2 regions of the Priestia sp. USM5 genome follow, and region 1 is predicted to be linked to the other one. Evidence: riboswitches for the same ligand, from Rfam matches in the RefSeq annotation. Region 1 holds a riboswitch; the other holds the start of a gene.

What was found. A riboswitch is a leader RNA that binds a small molecule or an ion and turns the genes downstream of it on or off. The one in region 1 is predicted to bind S-adenosylmethionine.
Region 2: another riboswitch for S-adenosylmethionine. It lies ahead of mtnK (S-methyl-5-thioribose kinase); the one in region 1 lies ahead of ACWATA_RS05650 (sulfite oxidase-like oxidoreductase).

The regions. Positions count from the first base shown of each region.
Region 1 covers NZ_JBSGKN010000001.1:1,085,746-1,095,693, reverse strand. The annotation lists gene ACWATA_RS05680 (GNAT family N-acetyltransferase) at 1-320, opposite strand, end outside; gene ACWATA_RS05675 (terpene synthase) at 477-908, shown strand; gene ACWATA_RS05670 (YvrJ family protein) at 1,338-1,469, shown strand; gene ACWATA_RS05665 (molybdopterin molybdotransferase MoeA) at 1,484-2,749, opposite strand; gene moaC (cyclic pyranopterin monophosphate synthase MoaC) at 2,864-3,352, shown strand; gene ACWATA_RS05655 (MogA/MoaB family molybdenum cofactor biosynthesis protein) at 3,365-3,877, shown strand; gene ACWATA_RS05650 (sulfite oxidase-like oxidoreductase) at 3,911-4,573, opposite strand; SAM riboswitch class I at 4,649-4,755, opposite strand; gene ACWATA_RS05645 (hypothetical protein) at 4,896-5,264, opposite strand; gene ACWATA_RS05640 (putative polysaccharide biosynthesis protein) at 5,278-6,888, opposite strand; gene ACWATA_RS05635 (YjgB family protein) at 7,221-7,805, shown strand; gene ACWATA_RS05630 (GNAT family N-acetyltransferase) at 7,833-8,675, opposite strand; gene ACWATA_RS05625 (cyclase family protein) at 8,672-9,337, opposite strand; gene ACWATA_RS05620 (2-methylaconitate cis-trans isomerase PrpF family protein) at 9,433-9,948, opposite strand, start outside.
Region 2 covers NZ_JBSGKN010000001.1:3,368,557-3,378,504, forward strand. The annotation lists gene ACWATA_RS18015 (pyridoxal phosphate-dependent aminotransferase) at 70-1,242, opposite strand; gene ACWATA_RS18020 (carbon-nitrogen family hydrolase) at 1,355-2,137, shown strand; SAM riboswitch class I at 2,229-2,379, shown strand; gene mtnK (S-methyl-5-thioribose kinase) at 2,515-3,687, shown strand; gene mtnA (S-methyl-5-thioribose-1-phosphate isomerase) at 3,723-4,781, shown strand; gene ACWATA_RS18035 (hypothetical protein) at 4,906-5,145, shown strand; gene ACWATA_RS18040 (hypothetical protein) at 5,220-5,384, shown strand; gene ACWATA_RS18045 (methylated-DNA--[protein]-cysteine S-methyltransferase) at 5,385-5,888, opposite strand; gene ACWATA_RS18050 (PAS domain S-box protein) at 5,908-8,064, opposite strand; gene ACWATA_RS18055 (LutC/YkgG family protein) at 8,350-9,063, opposite strand; gene ACWATA_RS18060 (LutB/LldF family L-lactate oxidation iron-sulfur protein) at 9,041-9,948, opposite strand, start outside.

The sequences.
Region 1 (9,948 bases):
GGTTCGAAAGTCTCGTCAAAAAAAGCCTCCCAGTCGGTCGATGGAGTAAAAACAGTAAAACGTTTTTCCTTACCATAAACATTCTCAACAAAGTAACGATAGAGAGATTTATTAAACACCCCATCATTTCCTTTACCAAATACATAATAGTCACCTGCAGGTATTCTAAGAAATCCTGACGTTGGCCTCATACGATCATTTACATACACAGATCCTTCAATAACATGATTAACGACAGAAAAAGCAAATGTAGGAGTCTTAAATGATGCTTTTAAAATGTTATGTATCTTATCATAATCTTTTGGTTCTAAATAATACATTTTATCTACTCCTCCTTAACAAAGTATATGTTTATATATTTGTTAATTAATACCACACAAGATTATTTTACTGTAAACTGAATACTATACTTTTTAGATTTACCAATATCTAATTTATTAAAATATCGTACATCAACATTTTAATAGGAGGAACTTATGATCTCGCTTCATAGAATTTTAAAATTGCGTGATTTAGAAATCTTCCATGTATCAAGGAATGGAAGAATCATATCTTATGTAGTTATTGAAGACACTCGAAATCCGTTTACAGAAGAAGATAAAAAACTAGATCCATTGTGTTATATGGATGCAGAAGATATTGACGCGATTTTAAACGTTTTTAGGATTTCGATCATTAATGATGAAAAATTAAACGAAGAAGATTCAGACCTTATAACATCGTTCTTTTCAGACTTTGTTAACAATACAAATTTAACAAACTTTATTATAAAAGAATACATTCAAGAAGATTTGTATGATCATGAAGTTAATCTAAAATTCTTCAATAAAATATTAAAAAGCATAGGCGCAAATTATAGTATTGAAGAATTTGATGAAATGAACTGGATTTATTTATCTCAGGATTAAGACCGTGTACACAAACCACCCTCTTAGGCACACAGGAAAAAGAGAACCCCTAGGGAAGTAAGGGTTCTGAAAGAGTCACTTTTATAGAATATGCCGCTTTTTATACATCCTTCATTTAGTTGGCTTTTGATTAGGAGAACCAACGTAATTGATGAATTAAAAGCGCACCTTTTATTCATATGTTAGAACACATCCAAAGTAGTATTTATATTCAAAAACATGTTAAAATTTAATAGTCATTTATACTCGAATACGTATAAATGAAACCTTACAAAAAAAGCAGCCTCGCTTGCCAATGCCGAGGCTGCTTTTTCTTATTTTCAAAGGACTTTTGTCTTAAAAATGGGTGTATGTCCTGCGAACAAATACTTAGAAATCACATATGATAATATATCTTCTAAGTGAAGGAGGTATGCAATTATAGAAAACTTGGTTAGTTATATTAAAGAATTAGGCTTTCCAGTTGCGCTATCTTTTTACTTACTCGTGCGCATTGAAAGCAAATTAGATCGAATTACAGAACTGCTTCAAATTCTTATTGAAAAAAAGGACAAGCAATAAGCAGACTTCTGCTTTTATACCCAAAGCGAACTTGTACCTTCTTTTTCAAGATGCAGCACATCCACTTCTATTCCCCTATCGTATCCATGCTCTCCACCCGGAAGAACAATCAAGCCGTTCGCCGCAGCTAAAGATGAAATAGCACCCGACTTGTCCATGCCAACAGGCGTTACTAAGAGCCTTCCCCCTTCGTCTGTCATTTCTCCTCGCACCATTCTTGTGAATGCGTTAGGCTCTTTAAAACAGCCGTTTAACACCGCTTTTGTTTTATGTAAATGAGGCGCCGGTGAATGTAAAAAGCTGCGAACAATCGGACGTACAAACAGTTCAAACCCGACATAGCAAGCAGATGGGTTTCCTGATAATCCAAACAGCAGCTGTCCGTTTCGTTCTGCGACTGTTGTGACGCTTCCCGGTCGCATCGCAATTTTGTTAAACAGCACATTGGCGCCAAGCTTTTCATAAATAGCCGGTAAATAATCATAGTCGCCAACGGATACTCCGCCGGTTGTCAGTAAAATATCCACTTCTTCAAGCGCTTTTTCTACCGCTTCATAGCAGCGGTCAAAATCATCTTCAAGCTTCCCTAAATATTTCGGAATTCCCCCGCTTCTTACGATTTGTGCAAGTGCCATATAAGAGTTGCTGTTGCGGATTTTCCCTGGTTCTAGCGGCTCGTTCACATCAAGCAGTTCGCTTCCCGTTGTTAACACGCCAACCACCGGCTGCTTCACCACGGCTACATCCGCATAGCCAAACGTAGCTAAAAAAGCCGTGACGCCTGGATTGATGCGCGTTCCTTTTGAAACGAGCACGTCTCCTTTTTTTGTTTCTTCTCCTTTTAATGCAATGTGTTCCCACTTTGAAGCCCGCCTGCTTAATGCCATATACGTTTTGCCTTCTTTTTCATACGACTTCGTTACTTCAAGCATCACAACCGCATCACATGACTGAGGCACTTGCGCTCCTGTCATAATACGCACCGCTTGAAACGGCTTTACTTCTTCTTCAAACACAGAGCCGGCGCCGATTTCACCTACAACTTCGAACTCTACAGAATGTTCATTTGATACTTCTACGCAGTCTTGTGCTCGAACCGCAAAGCCGTCATAAAGCGATTTATTAAAATGAGGCACGTTTTGGTCGGCAATAATATCTTCTCCTAAATAGCGCCCGTAGCTTTCGGTGATCGATACGCGTTCAATGCTGCCTTTTCTTTTATATGTCATAACTTTTTCAATTGCTTCAGGAATCGAAATAGGTGTTCTGCTTTCTAACATACATTCTTCACTTCCTTTATGTCTGTTCACTTTTTACGCTATGGTGTAAAATCATAGCATACCTCACTATTTCTATCATACAACAAAATTTATTGAAAAAGGATGAAAACACCGATGTCTTCTTTTACACATTTTAATGACCAAGGCCGTGCCAATATGGTCGATATTAGCGAAAAATCTATCACTCGACGCGTTGCAACAGCTCGTTCAAGCATACTTGTTAACAAAGAAATTCATGAAGCCATCGTAGAACATAAAATCGGAAAAGGCGATGTGCTTGCTGTCGCACAAGTAGCAGGGATTATGGCAGCAAAACGCACGTCTGACATTATTCCGATGTGTCACCCTCTTTTATTAAAAGGCGTAAACCTTTCATTTGACTGGGATACAAGCAATGACAAGTATCGTTTATTAATAGAAGCAACTGTTAAAACGGAAGGCTCAACGGGCGTTGAAATGGAAGCTTTAACTGCCGCTTCTGCCTGCGCTCTAACCGTTTATGATATGTGCAAAGCCATTGATAAAGGCATGATTATCGGCGAAACATATCTGCTTGAAAAATCAGGCGGCAAAAACGGTGACTACAAGCGTACGGAAGCGTAAAGGAGGTACATAATGAGCGTACATGAACATAAATCCAAAGCAACTCAGCCCGTTCGCTGCAAAGTCATTACGGTATCCGATACACGTACAAAAGAAACCGATAAAAGCGGCGCGCTAATGATTCAACTTCTGAAAGAACACGAGATGCAGGTCGCTTCCTATGAAATTGTAAAAGACGATCAAACGTCGATTCAACAAGCGATACTTACCGGATGCAGTGCTGAGGACATTGACGTTGTTCTCACAAACGGCGGCACCGGCATTACAAAACGAGACGTCACAATTGAAGCCGTTCAAGCGCTGATTCATAAAGAAATCGTCGGGTTTGGCGAGCTGTTTCGCATGCTGAGCTACACCGAAGACATTGGCAGCGCAGCGATTATGAGCCGGGCAATTGCCGGGACGGTTAACGAAAAAGCCGTTTTTTCTACACCAGGATCAAGCGGTGCTGTTCGCCTAGCTATGACCAAACTGATTTTGCCTGAACTTCGCCACGTTGTGTGGGAATTAAACCGCCAGCGCTAACAAAATGCCTATGCACACGCATAGGCATTTTTATTAATCATAGTCTTTATGTACCCACTCATCTTCTGGAATTCCTAAATCTTCTCCAGAAAAACGCTCTTCTTTAAACGGATCTCCTCTAAGATGAAAGCCGTTTTGCTCCCAAAAGCCCGGATGGTTTTCATCAATAGCTTCAAAGCCTCGAAGCCATTTGACACTTTTCCAAAAGTACAAATGCGGCACAACCAATCGCAGCGGATATCCATGCTTAGGTGTAAGCGGCTCTCCGTTAAAAGAATGAGCAAGAAGAATATCGTCTCTCAGCAAATCCTGTACTTCAATGTTTGACGTATAGTCATTATCTCCGTGCAGCATGATGTATTTACTTTTTAACTCCACGCCAACTGCTTTTAAAAAGTCTGTAAACAATACGCCCGTAAATTCATTATCAAGCCTTGTCCATCTCGTTACGCAATGAATATCGCACTTCACCGTCGTTTGCGGCATATCCATTATATCTTGATATGAAAGGGTTACTTCTTTGTCTACCAATCCAAACACCCGAAGCGTCCACTCCTCTAAGTTATACTCCGGCACGTCCCCTTCATGTAAAATGGGAAAGCGCTCTGTTACTACCTGACCCTGAGGCACTCGTCCTTCATACTTTGGATCAATTTCCGGTGTTTTCATTCGTTTAATACGGTCTGCTTTGTTCAAATTATCACCTCGTTGTTTTTTGTACATAAAAAGCCCTTCCTTAAATAAATAAGGAAGAGCTTTGTTTCAGCTTCTTCCTTATCTCTAAGAGCGATACACTCTTAAGGATTTGGCACCATTCTGTCATAGACAGCGGTTGCCGGGTTTCACAGGGCCAGTCCCTCCACCTCTCTTGATAAGGAAACAAATTGTATTTGTTTTATGTAATAAAGTCAGTATTAAGCTTTTTGTCATAATTGTCAATATTATTTTTCTTTTTCTTCAAAAAACTCTAAAAACAGATAGAGTTATAAGGTTTTAGTCTACTAAATATGTAAAGCCTTTACCCTTCTCCATCAATCATCGTATACTTCCTAGCAAAGCGCTTGTAGTAAATTTGCTCATCCTCTTGTCCATTGTTAAAAACAAGTCGGTTATGATCAATATCTTTCTCTTTTAACACATAGCCTTTTTCATCCATCAGTTGAATATATTCATCTAAATGTCCTTTTTTCACCATATAGTAAAGAACATTATCTGAATCCGTAGTCTTTGCTACATCTTGACTTCCCACTTCTAACTTGAATACGGCTGTTGCTGTTTGAATGGGACGGTAGTCTCCGAACACCTTTTCCCAGTTTAGTAGCAGCAGCGCGCTGAAGATTATGATACATCCTCCAGCGGCTACGGTTAGTACAAATCGTTTTGACACTTCTTTCTCTCCTTTACATTCTTTTTCTTCTATTTAACACAACAGATTGCCCTAAACTTGTTTTGACGCCAAGCCCTAGATACACAGCAGCACCTAAAGCTATTGAAATACAAGACGTGCTAATCGCAAGTGAAGATGCAGACAGCTTATTTTCTAGAAAATAGTGAGAAGCATAATTGCCAATAAGCACAGCGGCTGACATCACACTTACTAATAAAACAGGCGTCAACGCGGCTTTTCCTAGTGATTGAACTCGGTAAGAAATGGATTTTTCAATTAAATAAAAGTTATAGATAACCGATACACCATATCCTCCGTACGTCGCGACAACAGGTCCAATTTCTTTTAAGCTTGAAACCAACAGTACGTTTAATACTATCTTCATAACAATACCTAAGCCCAAGCCAAAAATTAATTTTTTTTGCTGATTAATTCCTTGAAGAATCGCGGCTGTTACGGTAAAAAGAGCAAATAAAATGGCAGCAGGCGCATACCATTGTAAAACAACTCCACCGATTTCAGGACTGTTTTTCGCTCCAAAGATCATCATATATACCGGCTTACCCAATAAACAAAGCCCCACCGCAGAAGGAAGAGTAAAAAACAACAGCAGCTGCAGCGTTTTTGTAATCTTTCCTTTTACTTCTCGTAAATTTCCTTGCACAAAAGAAGATGTAATACCTGGAATCAGCGACATGCTGAAGGCAGTCGCTAGCGATACCGGCACCATTACTAAAATTTGCGCTAACCCAATGACAGAGTTGATTGTTTCGGCTTTAGCTTGTCCATACCCTATTGATTGAAAAAGCATGTTAATCGTAAACGTATCAATATTTTGATAGATTGGAATAGCTAAACCAACTAATACAAACGGAACAGCGTACGTCACAAGCTCTTTGAACATTAAAGAGAACGGAACAGATTTATTATTCTTTCCGCTGTTCACTTCCTTCATAATCAGCCGCTTGCGCTTTAGATACGTCGCACCGAGAATCCCTATTCCCCCTACGCCTCCAATAAACGCTCCAAACGTACCAATTCCAACAGCTTTTGTCATCGTGCTATGAAAGAGATGAATAACAGCGTATGCTCCTGCTAAAATAAACAGCACACGCACTATTTGTTCAATAATTGTACTTAGCGCGGATGGTCCCATGGACTGGTTACCTTGAAAGTAGCCTCGTAATAGACTCATAGGCGGGATAATAATTAAAGCAAAGCTCACCATTCGAATCACGTATACCACGTCTTTTTGACTATTTCCTGAGGAATCTTTTCCGTTAATCACTAGCTCAGCGAGCGAAGGCGCCATGGTATAGAGGACTAAAAATCCTATTATGCCTGTTATCGTCATTAATAGAAGGCCTGCTTTTAATAGATCTTGCCCTGCCCTGTAGTTTCCAAGACCGTTATATTTCGATACATACTTCGAAACAGCAAGCGGAAGACCCATTGTCGATAAGCTTAGCATCAAGGTATATGGACCGTATGCATACTTATAAAGCGCGTAACCTGACGTTCCGACTAGCGCTGTAAACGGAATAATATAAATAAAACCCAAAATCTTTGTTAGCAAAGAAGACGCTGTTAACAAAAGCGTACCTCTCATCAAATTTTTTTCCATACATCAAAACTCCAGCAATAAATATTATATTTTTAACAAATACTTGATTTATTGTATCATACTTACAGTTATTATCTAGTTTTTTATAAAGACTTAGAATCCTCCCTATATTACGTTTTTTTACATAATAAAGGAATAAAAACCAATCTTTTCACCTATGAGGAATGAATCGTTTTTTGCTTTTCACCTTACCTGACGTTTATATTCTGAAAGGCGTGTTACATTATATATATCAGTTACCAACTCAACTAAGACTCCTTGACCATTCTGGCCTACCTTCTCTTTTAGGTAGACTGAGATTGCTAAATCGTTATATATAGGAGGAAAAAATCATGAAAATGAAACAACGACTATCAAAAGCGGCTGCTGCTGCGACGATTACAGGAATTGCTGCGTTTGGATTTGCTCCTGTGGCTCAGCTTGATACCCCAGCACACGCAGCTACATCTCAAGAAACAAGCAGTCAAAGTCAAACAGCTGTAAAAAACATTAACGAAATTTATAACGCCGCGGTGAAAGGTGAAGTGCCGCGATTAACAGCAGACTTAAAAATTGGCAAAAGCCTGCGTCAAGATGTTCGAGATCAGTTCGGTCCTCCGCCTGAAGGTTCATCAAATAACTTTGACTACTATCATGCGGAAATGGGCCATCCTGGATATGCATTTGGTTATGACCAAAATAACGTCATTAACGAAATTCGCTATTTTGGTACAAATGTAGAGCGTCAAACAAATTTAGGGTCCATCACGCAAGCTAACTTAAAGAAAGAATTAGGTCAGCCAAACTTTACAAGCAAAGTAAAAGGTGATGGTACGACTCAAACGAGATACACGTATCATGCCGGCGCCTATGATCTTGAATTTATTTTTGATGATAGCAAAACGTTGAATCACGTAAACTTAGTTGCAAAACCTTAAGAAATAGAAAAAGTAGCAGGCAGCCTGCTACTTTTTTTCATGAAATAAAACTAATGCGGAATCAGCTACGTGTTCATACCCAATCTCCATGTAAATCTTGTTAGACGTAGGGTTTGTCGTGTCCGTGTATAGACTTGTTGTTTGAAAACCGCTGTCTAGCATAAGCTGAGAAAGCGTGGACACACAGCTTGATGCATAGCCTTTTTTACGTTCTTCCCGCGGCGTATACACAAAGTTAATCGTAACGTTGTGGGCTGTCGGACGCGTAGCATTAGCAATTGACACATACTTCCCGTTCACTTCCCATAAAAATAGCCGTTCTGCTTTAATAAAAGCTTCGCCTGTTTTGACAGCTTGCTCTTTTGATACAGGCTCTCCAATGACGCCCATAAACTCCCAAATCCATTCCGCCACGAGCGGAAGATGCTCCAACTTTGCTTTTATCAGCACTCCTTCCGCGTCCGCAGCTTTTTTTACTTTGTCTAACCGATAAATGCGCTGATCCATTTTCAACGAAGCTTCTTGATTTTTTAGCGCTGCTAGTTTTTGAGAAAGATATAAAACCGTTTGCCTTTCTCCAACTAAGCCCGGTACGGCGGTTTCTTGTAACAGCTCCGCTACTTCGTTCAGCTCATCATCCGTTAGCTTCTGTATTTGAGACAGGATGATTTGCTGAGGATGGGTTTGCAGCAACACAAGCGCAGCACGGCTGTCTTTTAAAATAATGCCCATAAAATTCGGTTTGCTGTTTTCATGTAAGCTGTGTAAAATGCCAAGCGCTAAGTTATGAAGAACTTCATTTTTCGCTAAAAACGGCTCGACTTGGTTTTTAAATTCCTGGACTTCCCTGTATCTATGTAATTGGATCATGTTCTTTCTACCTCCGCAAATGCTCTTACCGGAAACGTTCCGACTCCTTTTATTTTAGGAGGCACGGCGTAAAATAAAAAGGACCCCGTTAGTTGATCTAAGCGACATAAGTGTTCAGCAATCACAATGCCCGCTCCTAAAAGCAGCGTATGAGCTGGTCTTGCTTTTCCTTTTGTGTCGTCAATATTCATCGAATCAATTCCGACAAGAGCAGGCTGTTGAGATACTAAATAAGCCGCCGCGCTTTCTGTTAAGTATGGATGGTTTTCTAGATAATCGTCTTTATTCCAGTAGCGATCCCATCCCGTGTGAATTAATACCGCTTTGCCTTTTACGTCTATATGGTGAAAATGAGATTCATCAATAGCCGTTAAAGTCGGGTCGATTGAAACTACTATTCCTTCCAGTCCGGCTGTTTTATCAATAGCCGTTTGAGCTAAATCCGCTCCGTTTTTATATCTGTGAAACGGCACGTCAATATACGTACCGGTATTCGTGACCATTTCAATTTTACCAATTTGAAATTCAGTCCCTGGTTCATACAGCTTTTTAGACTCTTCTCGGCTTAAATAGTCGCAAATAATCGGTGCCGGCAAGCCTTTATGCGTGATAACTCCGTCTTCAATGACGTGGCTTAAATCAATATACGTTCTTTTTTTCATACTACCACCTACTTTTTTCAATATTCAGTAAAAATAGTCTAACATAAAAAAGCTCTTCCTAGTTTCCTAGAAAGAGTTTTTTTTAGAGAACGTTATTAACTTGATAAACATACATCGTACGCGTGCTTTGTATAAACAAATCCTTCAAAAATAAGACGGGCCGTACGCACTACTTTGATTCCATTAACCTGTCCTTCTTTTAGATCTACACTGGTTTCCATAATTCCCATTGGATGAGCAAGTCGAACCGTATCGCCTTTTAGTTGAACCATTTCTGACAGAAGCGTGCCTTTTGTATAGATAGCCGCCGTTGTACAAATTGCTCCTGTAATCGCAAGCGTTTGATGCGGTTTTTGCATCGACATCATGCGAATTAATACGTCCATTTGAGAAGCAGCTTTTTCTCTGCCAGTCCCGTCGCGGTGGTCCATCGGAGGAGCAATAATCGTCATTTTTGGAACCGCTGGTGATAGTTTAGTTGCTTTGTCTTGAGGTGCGAGCCCCGCTTTTTCCGCTGCAATGGAGCGAATTTCTTCAAATAGCTTCAGCTGTTTGTCCGTGTATTCATGTGGAAGTTCTGTTCCTGTTAGGCCAATATCCGCTGCTTTAAC
Region 2 (9,948 bases), 2.3 Mb from region 1:
TTTATCGGTTATTAATCTCGTTAACTTCTTACATATTAAGCCAACTCAAAAAGGATTGTCAATGCGTTTTTAAAATAAATTTAATTTTTTTATTCGAGATACAGCTTCTCTCATGCGCTCTTCATCCGTCAGCAGTCCTACGCGCACATAGCCTTCACCATATGTTCCGAAGCCTACTCCAGGTGCCACTACAACGTGGGCTTTTTCAAGAAGTAAATCTGAAAATTGTTCAGAAGTATATCCTTTAGGAACTTTTAGCCATGCAAAAAAGGAACCCGCTGGGGATGTAACATCCCAACCAATTTCTTGAAGCCCTTGAATAAAGGTATTGCGTCTAGATTCATAGCGCTTAACTAAATCATTCACACATTGTTGAGATTCCAACAGAGCTGCGGCTGCTGCCTCTTGAACGGCCCCAAAGAGGCTGACATACATATGATCTTGAAGAAGATTAATAGCTTCTACTACACTTTCATTTCCTACAGCAAATCCAACTCGCCATCCCGCCATGTTATACGTTTTAGAAAGAGTATAAATTTCAATTCCCGTCTCTTTTGCATCAGGAGTCTGTAAAAAGCTGATTGGCTTTTTACCATCAAATCCAATGGCTCCGTAAGCAAAGTCGTGTACCACACAAATATCGTGCTTGGCAGCAAACGCCACGGTGTCTTCAAAAAATTCTGCCGTTGCCACTGCACCAGTAGGATTATTCGGATAGTTTAGAAACATGAGCTTTGCCTGTTCTTTAGCACGTTCACTTATCTCTTCGTATACGGGTAGAAAATGATTTTCAGCCGTGAGAGGCATCACTTCCATCTTGGCTTTTGCAAGCTCTACTCCAGACCAGTAATCAGGATACCCAGGATCCGGAACCAGCACTGTATCTCCAGGATTTAACAAGCACTGCGGGATTTCAACAAGTCCACCCTTTCCGCCAAATAAAATAGCTACTTCTTTTTCAGGATCCACATCAACGCCATATTCTCGTTTATAAAAAGTCGCAACGGCCTCTTTTAAAAACTGGTGCCCCCGAAATGGAGAATATTTATGATGCATAGGATTAGCACTTGCTTTTTGCAGTGTTTCTACAATATGTGAAGGAGTAGGCTGATCAGGATTTCCCTGCCCTAAGTTAATAACGTCGTGCCCTTGGGCCATTACTTTTCCTACCTTGCCCACAAGTGATGCAAAAAATTGTTTTGGTAAACTTTTTAATAGTTCCGATTGCTCAAATTGTTTCATCATCGCACACCTTCTCAAAAAATTCTTGAAATTCTAGTCACAAATAATATATTGTAATACTCAACTTGTAAAGTCATTTTTTTCAACTACTAAAAAAAGGACGGATGATAAAGTGAGTGTAAAAATTACGTGTTTGCAGCTTGATATTGCGTTTGGAAACCCAACTAAAAACCGAAAATATATCGAACAAAAAATGACGGAAGCCCTGAAAGAAAACCCTGATATCCTTGTGCTTCCTGAGCTATGGGATACAGCTTATGATTTGACGCGGCTAGACGAAATTGCAGATGATGAAGGGCAGCAAGCCAAGCAATTAATCTCTCAGTTTGCTAAAACAAACGCAGTAAATATTGTGGGAGGTTCGATCGCGAAAAAAACAGAGCAAGGCGTCACGAATACGATGTATATTTTTGACCGAAAAGGTCGTGAAGTATCACAATACAGTAAACTGCACTTATTTAAATTAATGGATGAACACCTGTATTTAGAAGCAGGAACAGCAAAAAACCTTTTTACACTTGAACAGTCACTGTGCGCAGGAGTTATTTGTTACGATATTCGTTTCCCAGAATGGATACGGGTTCATACTAGCAGCGGAGCAGAAGTCTTGTTTGTTGTCGCTCAGTGGCCGGCTCCAAGACTCGCCCACTGGAAAGCCCTGCTCATTAGCCGCGCAATCGAAAATCAATGCTATGTAATCGCATGTAATCGTGTAGGCCAAGATCCTAATAACACATTTGCCGGACATTCCTTAGTCATCGATCCGTGGGGAGAAATAATCGCTGAAGCTGGCGATAGCGAAGAACTTTTAAGTGCTGACGTTAACCTGGAACTTGTAAAAGAAATTCGTAAACAAATTCCCGTCTTTACAGATCGCCGTACAGAATTTTATTAATTATGTATTGACAGCCGTTTTTTTGCATGATACGATTTTCACCAGATATCATAAAATATTCAAACAAATCAAAATTGAATAAGTAATCGTACTCTTATCAAGAGTTGGCTGAGGGATTTGGCCCTGTGAAGCCCAGCAACCGACCGTCATTCCATCCTAAGATGGATCACACCCGTAAAACATGTTTTACAAAGGCACGGTGCTAATTCCAACAGAAAGTAATTTTTTCTGGCAGATAAGAGGTTTGAACACTACAATCAAGCCTCTTTCCAACGAAAGAGGCTTTTATATTTTCTAAAATTATAAAAGCCTCCATATATTCTTAAACCTATTAACTTAGTAAACAAATCAGTTTAATAAACTATGGAGGGATTCCGATGTCAATAACAAAAGCAGAGAAGTATCACCCTTTAACAGAAATTTCAGCAATCAAACTTGTGAAAAAGCTAGGTCTTTTTGATGCCACAGAAGCACTGACTGCCCGTGAAATTGGTGACGGCAACTTAAATCTCGTCTTTCACATCATAAATGATCAAACGAATAAATCCATTATCGTCAAACAAGCGCTTCCCTATGCAAAAGTTGTAGGCGAAAGCTGGCCTCTATCCTTGAACCGTGCCACCATTGAAAGCAATGCGCTCAAGCAATTCGGTGCATTTACGCCAGAACTTGTGCCCGCTGTTTATTACCACGATGAAACGCTTGCTGTTACGGTCATGGAAGACCTGTCTCACTTAACGATTTCTCGCGCCGGACTTATTCAAGGTGAAAGTTATCCTCTGCTCTCACAGCATATCGGTTCTTTTTTAGGACATATTGCGTTCAAAACGTCTGATTTCGCCTTAAAACCTCAGGATAAAAAAGAAGAAGTTGTTAAGTACAGCAACCCCGACTTATGCAATATTACGGAAGATTTAGTTTTTACAGATCCTTTTTTTGATATTGATACAAATGAATTTGAAAAAGCGCTGCGTCCTGATGTAGAAGAATTGTGGAATGATGGTGATGTAAAGCTACAAGCAGCAAAATTAAAATATAAATTTTTAACAAATGCGCAAACGCTAATCCACGGTGATTTACATACAGGCAGCATCTTTGCTAGCAGTCAAGAAACGAAAGTGATTGATCCAGAGTTTGCTTTTTACGGTCCGTTTGGATTCGATTTAGGGCAATTTGTTGCGAATTTATTTTTAAATGCTCTTTCTCGAGAAACAAATCGCGAACCGTTATTTGCACACATTACGAACACATGGAACGTATTCAAAGATACCTTTACTGCGCTTTGGCATTCTGAAAACACTGAACCTTTCGCTAAAGACGAGCGCTTATTACATGAAATTTTAACGCAAACGTGGCAAGATGCTGTTGGATATGCAGGATGTGAAATCATTCGACGTACGATTGGCTTAGCTCACGTGGCGGACTTAGACGAAATTTCTTCAGAGGAAAGAAAAATTAACGCTAAACGTACTGCGTTAAAAATTGGACGCTATTTGCTTCTGCACCAACAAGACGTTTCACCAAATGAATTTGAACATTTACTTCGATAACGAATAATGTACACAATGAAAGGATCGGTATCAGCATGACAAATACACTATCACTTCCGCGCTCAGTGGAATGGAATGAATCATATATTACTTTATTAGATCAGCAGCAGCTTCCTGGCAAAGTTGAATATATTAAGCTGCAAACCATTAAAGACGTATGGGATGCTATCACTACCTTGAAAGTACGCGGAGCCCCTGCAATTGGCATTACGGCGGCTTTTGGTCTTGCTCTTTCTGCGCTTAGCTATGACACAGATTCAGTCAAGGAATTTAACAAAAAGCTAGCTCTTGATCAACAGTATTTAGCTAGCTCACGCCCTACTGCCGTCAATTTATTTTGGGCATTGAAGCGCGTAGCGAAAAGCGCTGAATCCGCTTCGTCCGTTAATGAAGCTAAAACAAAAGTTGTTCATGAAGCTATTCAAATTCAAGTAGAAGATGAAGAAACGTGCTACCGAATTGGAGATCATGCTCTTTCTTTATTTAAAAAGAAGGATAAAATCATGACAATATGTAATGCTGGTTCAATTGCTACAGCTTATTATGGAACAGCCTTAGCACCTTTTCACTTGTCTAAGCAGCGCGATATTCCGCTTGAAGTATTTGCTTGTGAAACAAGACCCGTTCTTCAAGGTTCTCGCTTAACAGCATGGGAACTTCAGCAGTCGGGAGTAGACGTTACGCTGATTACGGATAATATGGCTGCTCATACCATTAAAACAAAAGGAATTAATGGGATCATTGTAGGTGCTGACCGCATTGCAGCAAATGGCGATACGGCTAACAAAATTGGAACGTATGGACTTGCTCTTTTAGCGAAAGCATTCGGTATTCCATTTTACGTAGCAGCGCCGCAGTCCACATTTGATTTATCTATTCAAGACGGAAGCAGCATCCCTATTGAAGAACGTTCACCTAAAGAAGTAACGCACATTGGAGATACGCAAATTGCTCCAGACGGAATCTCTGTGTACAATCCAGCTTTTGATGTGACGCCAAGCGAACTGATTACGGCCATTATTACAGAGCATGGAGTTATCCATTCCCCGTCTTTTGAATCCATTCAAAAAGTTTTGCTGCAATCTGCTCAATAACAAGAGGCTGGGACAAAAGTATTTTAGCCCCACTGCAAAACGAACCACTAATCAACATGTTGATTAGTGGTTCGTTTTTTTGTGATGGTAAATATCGTTTTATCTGTTTCGTTCCCTCTAGCAGTTGATTGGAGGGCAAGGCGAAGACTCCTGCGGGAAAAGCCGAAGGGGTGAGACCCCGCAGGAGCGCAAGCGACGAGGAGGCTCAGCGGCCGCCCGCGGAAAGCGAAGTCTTGCACGGAAATCAACTGCGGTGTCACAAGCGGTTCAGTTCATCTATACGAGTTGTTCATCTTTAGATGACATTGATTTTGTTATGTCTCAACCTTTTTTATTAAACAGCGCTTTTTGGCTGCATTTGTAACACAATTGTAACAGTACTCTCTGCTTTTTCTACATATATTATAGGGGATTCTTTTTGAATAAGGAGGAGTAAAAATGAGTGCAGAGCAAAAAACGGATAAAAACAAAGCGTTAAATCGCAAGCAGCAATATCAGCTATTCGATTTATCCAAAGATGAAGAACTAAATTCCCTCCCTTCTCCTCAGCAAATTGACGGTGTTTTTGTGCAGGGAGAAGGCTGGAAATTAGACGGTGAATAGTTATTTTAACTCCAGAGCGCCTTTTGCTACATTTCTTTCAAGCATTAATAGTTTTTCTTTTATATGAGTTTGGGAACCTGCATAACCTGTTAAAGCTCCATTTTTACCAATAACACGGTGACAAGGTAAAATAATAGGCAGTGGATTTCGACGATTCGCTTGTCCCACAGCCCTTACGGCTTTAGAGCGATTAACAGACTCCGCTACATCACTATAAGACCACGTTTGTCCATAAGGTATACCTTTAAGCGTTAACCACACTTCTTTTTGAAAGTCTGTTCCTTTTATATCCAAAGGCACATCAAATGTTAGCGTGCGCCCTTCAGCATAATCCTGAAGCTGCCGCTTCGCTTCTTTCACAAGGTGATAATTCTCGTCATGGACAAGTTTTTTAAGCTGCTCGTTGTGATCATCGCTATCAAACCAAATATGTTGAACCCCTTTTTCCGAGGCTACAATATAAATTTTCAAATCAGAAAATAAGTTCATTTCTCCATAGTACATACTCGCTTATCCTTTCTAATTAGGCTGGAAGAATAACACGGAAAGCCGTTCCTTCTCCTATTTTGCTTTCCACTTCAATTCGCCCTTTATGTTCTTCGATAATTTTATATGAGACCATCAAACCAAGCCCCGTTCCTTTTTCTTTTGTCGTATAAAATGGTTCCCCTAAGCGCTTGATGCGCTCTTCGGGCATTCCGTCTCCTTGATCTCGAATGGAGACCGTCACGTAGTGCGGCTCTGTAGAATAGACTTCAACAAAAATTCTTCCCCCGTTTGACGTGACTTCAATTGCGTTTTTAATTACATTTATTAGTACTTGTTTAATTTGGTTCGGCTCGCAGTATACCATTGGCAGCTGAGGGGACACACTTAGTTCAAACTGAATATTTTCTAAAAGCGCTTGAGCATTTAATAAATCAATCGTTTCTTTAACAACCGCAGCTAGATTTTTCTTTTCGAACTTTACGGCCTGTGGCTTAGCGAGTACTAGAAACTCTGTAATAATAGTTTCGATTCTTTTTAATTCGGATTTAATAATATCAAAATAAAGAGAGTGATCTTCTTGAATGCTGCTTTCTAGCAGCTGAACAAACCCTTTTAAAGCCGTCATCGGATTGCGGATTTCATGCGCAATCCCAGCTGCTAACTGTCCGACTACTTGAAGCGTATCCGATTTCCGAATCTGCTCCTGCATTTGATTTCGTTCCGTTACGTCTCTTAAAAGCGTCATATATAGACCTGGCAAGATATCTTTTTTCGTAGAGAATTCGATGTTTTTAACTTTTTCGTTCCCCGTAACGTACGTAATCTCTCCTTCAGCTTCCCCTTTTTGCTCAATTGTTTCTTTATGCTCAATGACCGCATCTAAATTCGCTGAAGAAATAAAATCCTCCATGGAATGCGCACAAATCTCCTCTTTGCTGAGTTCGAGAATATCACAAAGAGAAGAATTCACATCAATAATATTTCGCTTGCCGTCCCATAAAACTAACCCATCGATCGAACCATTAAAAATCTGTCTGAATTTCTCTTCGTTATTCCGAAGCTCTTGTTCGATTTTTGTACGTTCACTAATGTTTCGAAAAATGGTTAAATGGTCTCCTTCTATAATGCCTTTTTTCCCTGTGAATTCCAACTGTTTGATTTCTCCATTTGGCATGTAAAAAGGAAGCTGATTGCGAATTTCTCCTTCTTTTTGAAATGTTTGCAGCATTTTTAATGCACTAAAGCTTTGCTTATCGATAAACGTATACAAATTACTTCCAATCAATTTGTTCAACGGCAGCTCGAATGTACGGGACGAAGCAAGATTAGCGTTTAAAATTTCCCCATCGTCTTTCCAAATCAAAATGGCTTCAATCGCATTTTCAAAAATAGCCCTGAAATTTTTTTCGCTTCTCAACAGCTGCTGCTCCATCAGCCGTTTTTCCGTCACGTCTCTCATAATGGACATATAGTATTGACTGTATATATTAGCCGTTGTGGTAAATTCAAAAAAAGTAACGTCTCCATTTTCGAGCTTAATCGGCAGCTCGCCGCTTGTCTTTCCTTCTTGATGCAGAGTTCTCCATAATTTTTTCACTTTATAATGATAAGTAGGTTCTACAAGCTCCTCTAACGTTTTAGTTAAAAGCTGTGCTCTTGTATAATTTAATCGCTCGCAAAATGAAGGGTTCGCGTCGATAAGCTGACCAGTTCGATCAAAAATAACAATTCCATCTACCGCTTCATTAAATACATCCATAAACATATGATGACTAATAAACCTTTCATTTTCCATCATCTTGTGCTGCGTAATATCTCGAAATGTACACACAATAATGCCCGACATGTGACTATGTTTGTGTGAAGTAAATTCAACATGTTTCATCATGCCGCTTTGAAGCGTCATCGCGCCTTCATATTTGAAATAGCTTTCTTCTAAAAGCGCTGGATAGTACGCTTCAATCATGTCATACGGAAAATACATGAGAAAATCTTTCATTTGATACGTTAATAGCTCATCCTTTGTTTTTTCAAACAGCCCGCAGGCTGATTCATTGGCATTTATAACTTGAAAATACTCATCAAATACGACAATGGCATCTAATACGTCATTAAAAATAGCTCGTAGCTGCTCTAATTCACCTTGCTGCTTTTGCGCAGCTTCAGATGTTAATTCTCTGTGTGGTGACATGCTCATTGCTCCTTTCTTTTGCACTTCCCATTTCCCCACCTTTTATCTATAGACTTAGTATTCTACAAGATTTGCTTTTTACCTTTTTAAAATTAGTCACGTTTATTCAAAATGCGACATTTCTTCACATTCTCCCGTTATTTAAAAAAGGAGCATGAATAACAGAGGCTGGGACATAACAAAATGAAACCTATGCTCAACATAACAAAGAAAACGAACCGTGAATCAACATGTTTGATTCACGGTTCGTTTTTCACTTCGGCTAAAATACGTTTTCCCCAGCCTCTATCGATCATTCACTACAATATAAGTGGCTTGAATAGGTCCATGCACGCCAACGACTAGATTCATTTCAATATCAGCTGAATTGCTCGGTCCCGTAATAAAGTTAATGCAAGAAGCAATCGTTTCTCCTCGCTCTACTTTTTCATGAATCATTTCAGCAGCTTGTGTCATGCGAGGGACAATGGAACTTTGAGGAATGATCGCAATATAAGTGGCCGGCAGCAAACTGACCGATCGTCCTTTTGCAGCGCTGCTGAACAAAACAACTGTGCCGGATTCCGCTAGAGTCAAATCACTGAATGTGATGCCTACATTTGCTTGTTCAGCTAGTTTAATATTCTCATCGCCTTTTACCGAATTCCATACGTGAAGGCTACTGCTTGTTTCCCATTTCTCCATCAGCAGATTCAATCCATATTCGGAAAACCTAGGATCATCCCACGTGCAGACAAGACCATTTCCATAGTTCGCTACGGCTTCTTCAAGCGCAGCTGGCAAGTGTTGTGATGATGTTTCTACATAGCGAGTATGAATACGTTCGCAATGGTTTTCAAGCTCTTTCTTTAGTTGATCCGGCGAATAGCTGCGGTAGACCTCATGCTGAGGAGCATGCTTCCATTGTGGCTTTACTACGCCGCTTGTTCGCCTGCTTCGCTTAAGATTAGCTGCAATATTATCTAAAAAACTGTCTCTATTTTGAATGCTTCCGTTCATCATCATCACTCCTTTTATCAAACCAATCTCGTAAGCGCTCTTTTGTAGGCGCCGGAAACTCTCTGCTTTCTGTCCACGCTTTTAATGGACCAGGTCCTTTTGAAATACTGCTTCCTGACATAAAAGGAGTAAGAGCCGCCGGTGCCACTTTAGCGCCCACTGTATATAAAGAAGAAGAAGCGGCTCCCAAGCCAAATGCTTTCATCGCCAGCTTTTCTGAAATAGGTGCTTTCCCTTCTTTTTCGACAATTCGCTGACGGTGCTTGTGTAATAGCTCATGCAGCGGAATTTTGACCGGACAGGCATCCGTACAGGCTGCGCATAGAGTTGAAGCATATGGAAGCTCTTTGTAGTCTTCATAGCCTCCAAGCAAAGGGGATAATACAGCTCCAATCGGACCTGAATAAATAGATCCATATGAATGCCCTCCAATATGGCGATACACGGGACATACATTCACACATGCCGCACAGCGAATACACTGTAAAACAGATTGAAACTCAGTTCCTAAAATCGCAGATCGTCCGTTATCTACAATCACTAGATGAAATTCTTCCGGTCCGTCTACTTCTCCTGGAAGTCTAGGTCCTGTAAGCGCTGTTACGTAACTTGTAAGCCGCTGACCTACTGCACTTCTAGTTAACAGGCTTACCAACACTTCAAACTCTTCAAACGTTGGCACAATTCTTTCCATTCCCATAACCGTAATTTGCGTTTTAGGAAGGGCAGTTGTTAACCTTGCATTTCCTTCATTGGTTACAAGTGAAATAGACCCAGATTCTGCAATCGCAAAATTACATCCCGTGATGCCAATATCAGCTGATAAAAATTCTTTTCGCAGCATTTCCCGGGCGTGAAGAGCTAGTTCTTCAGGTTTTTCTGTTT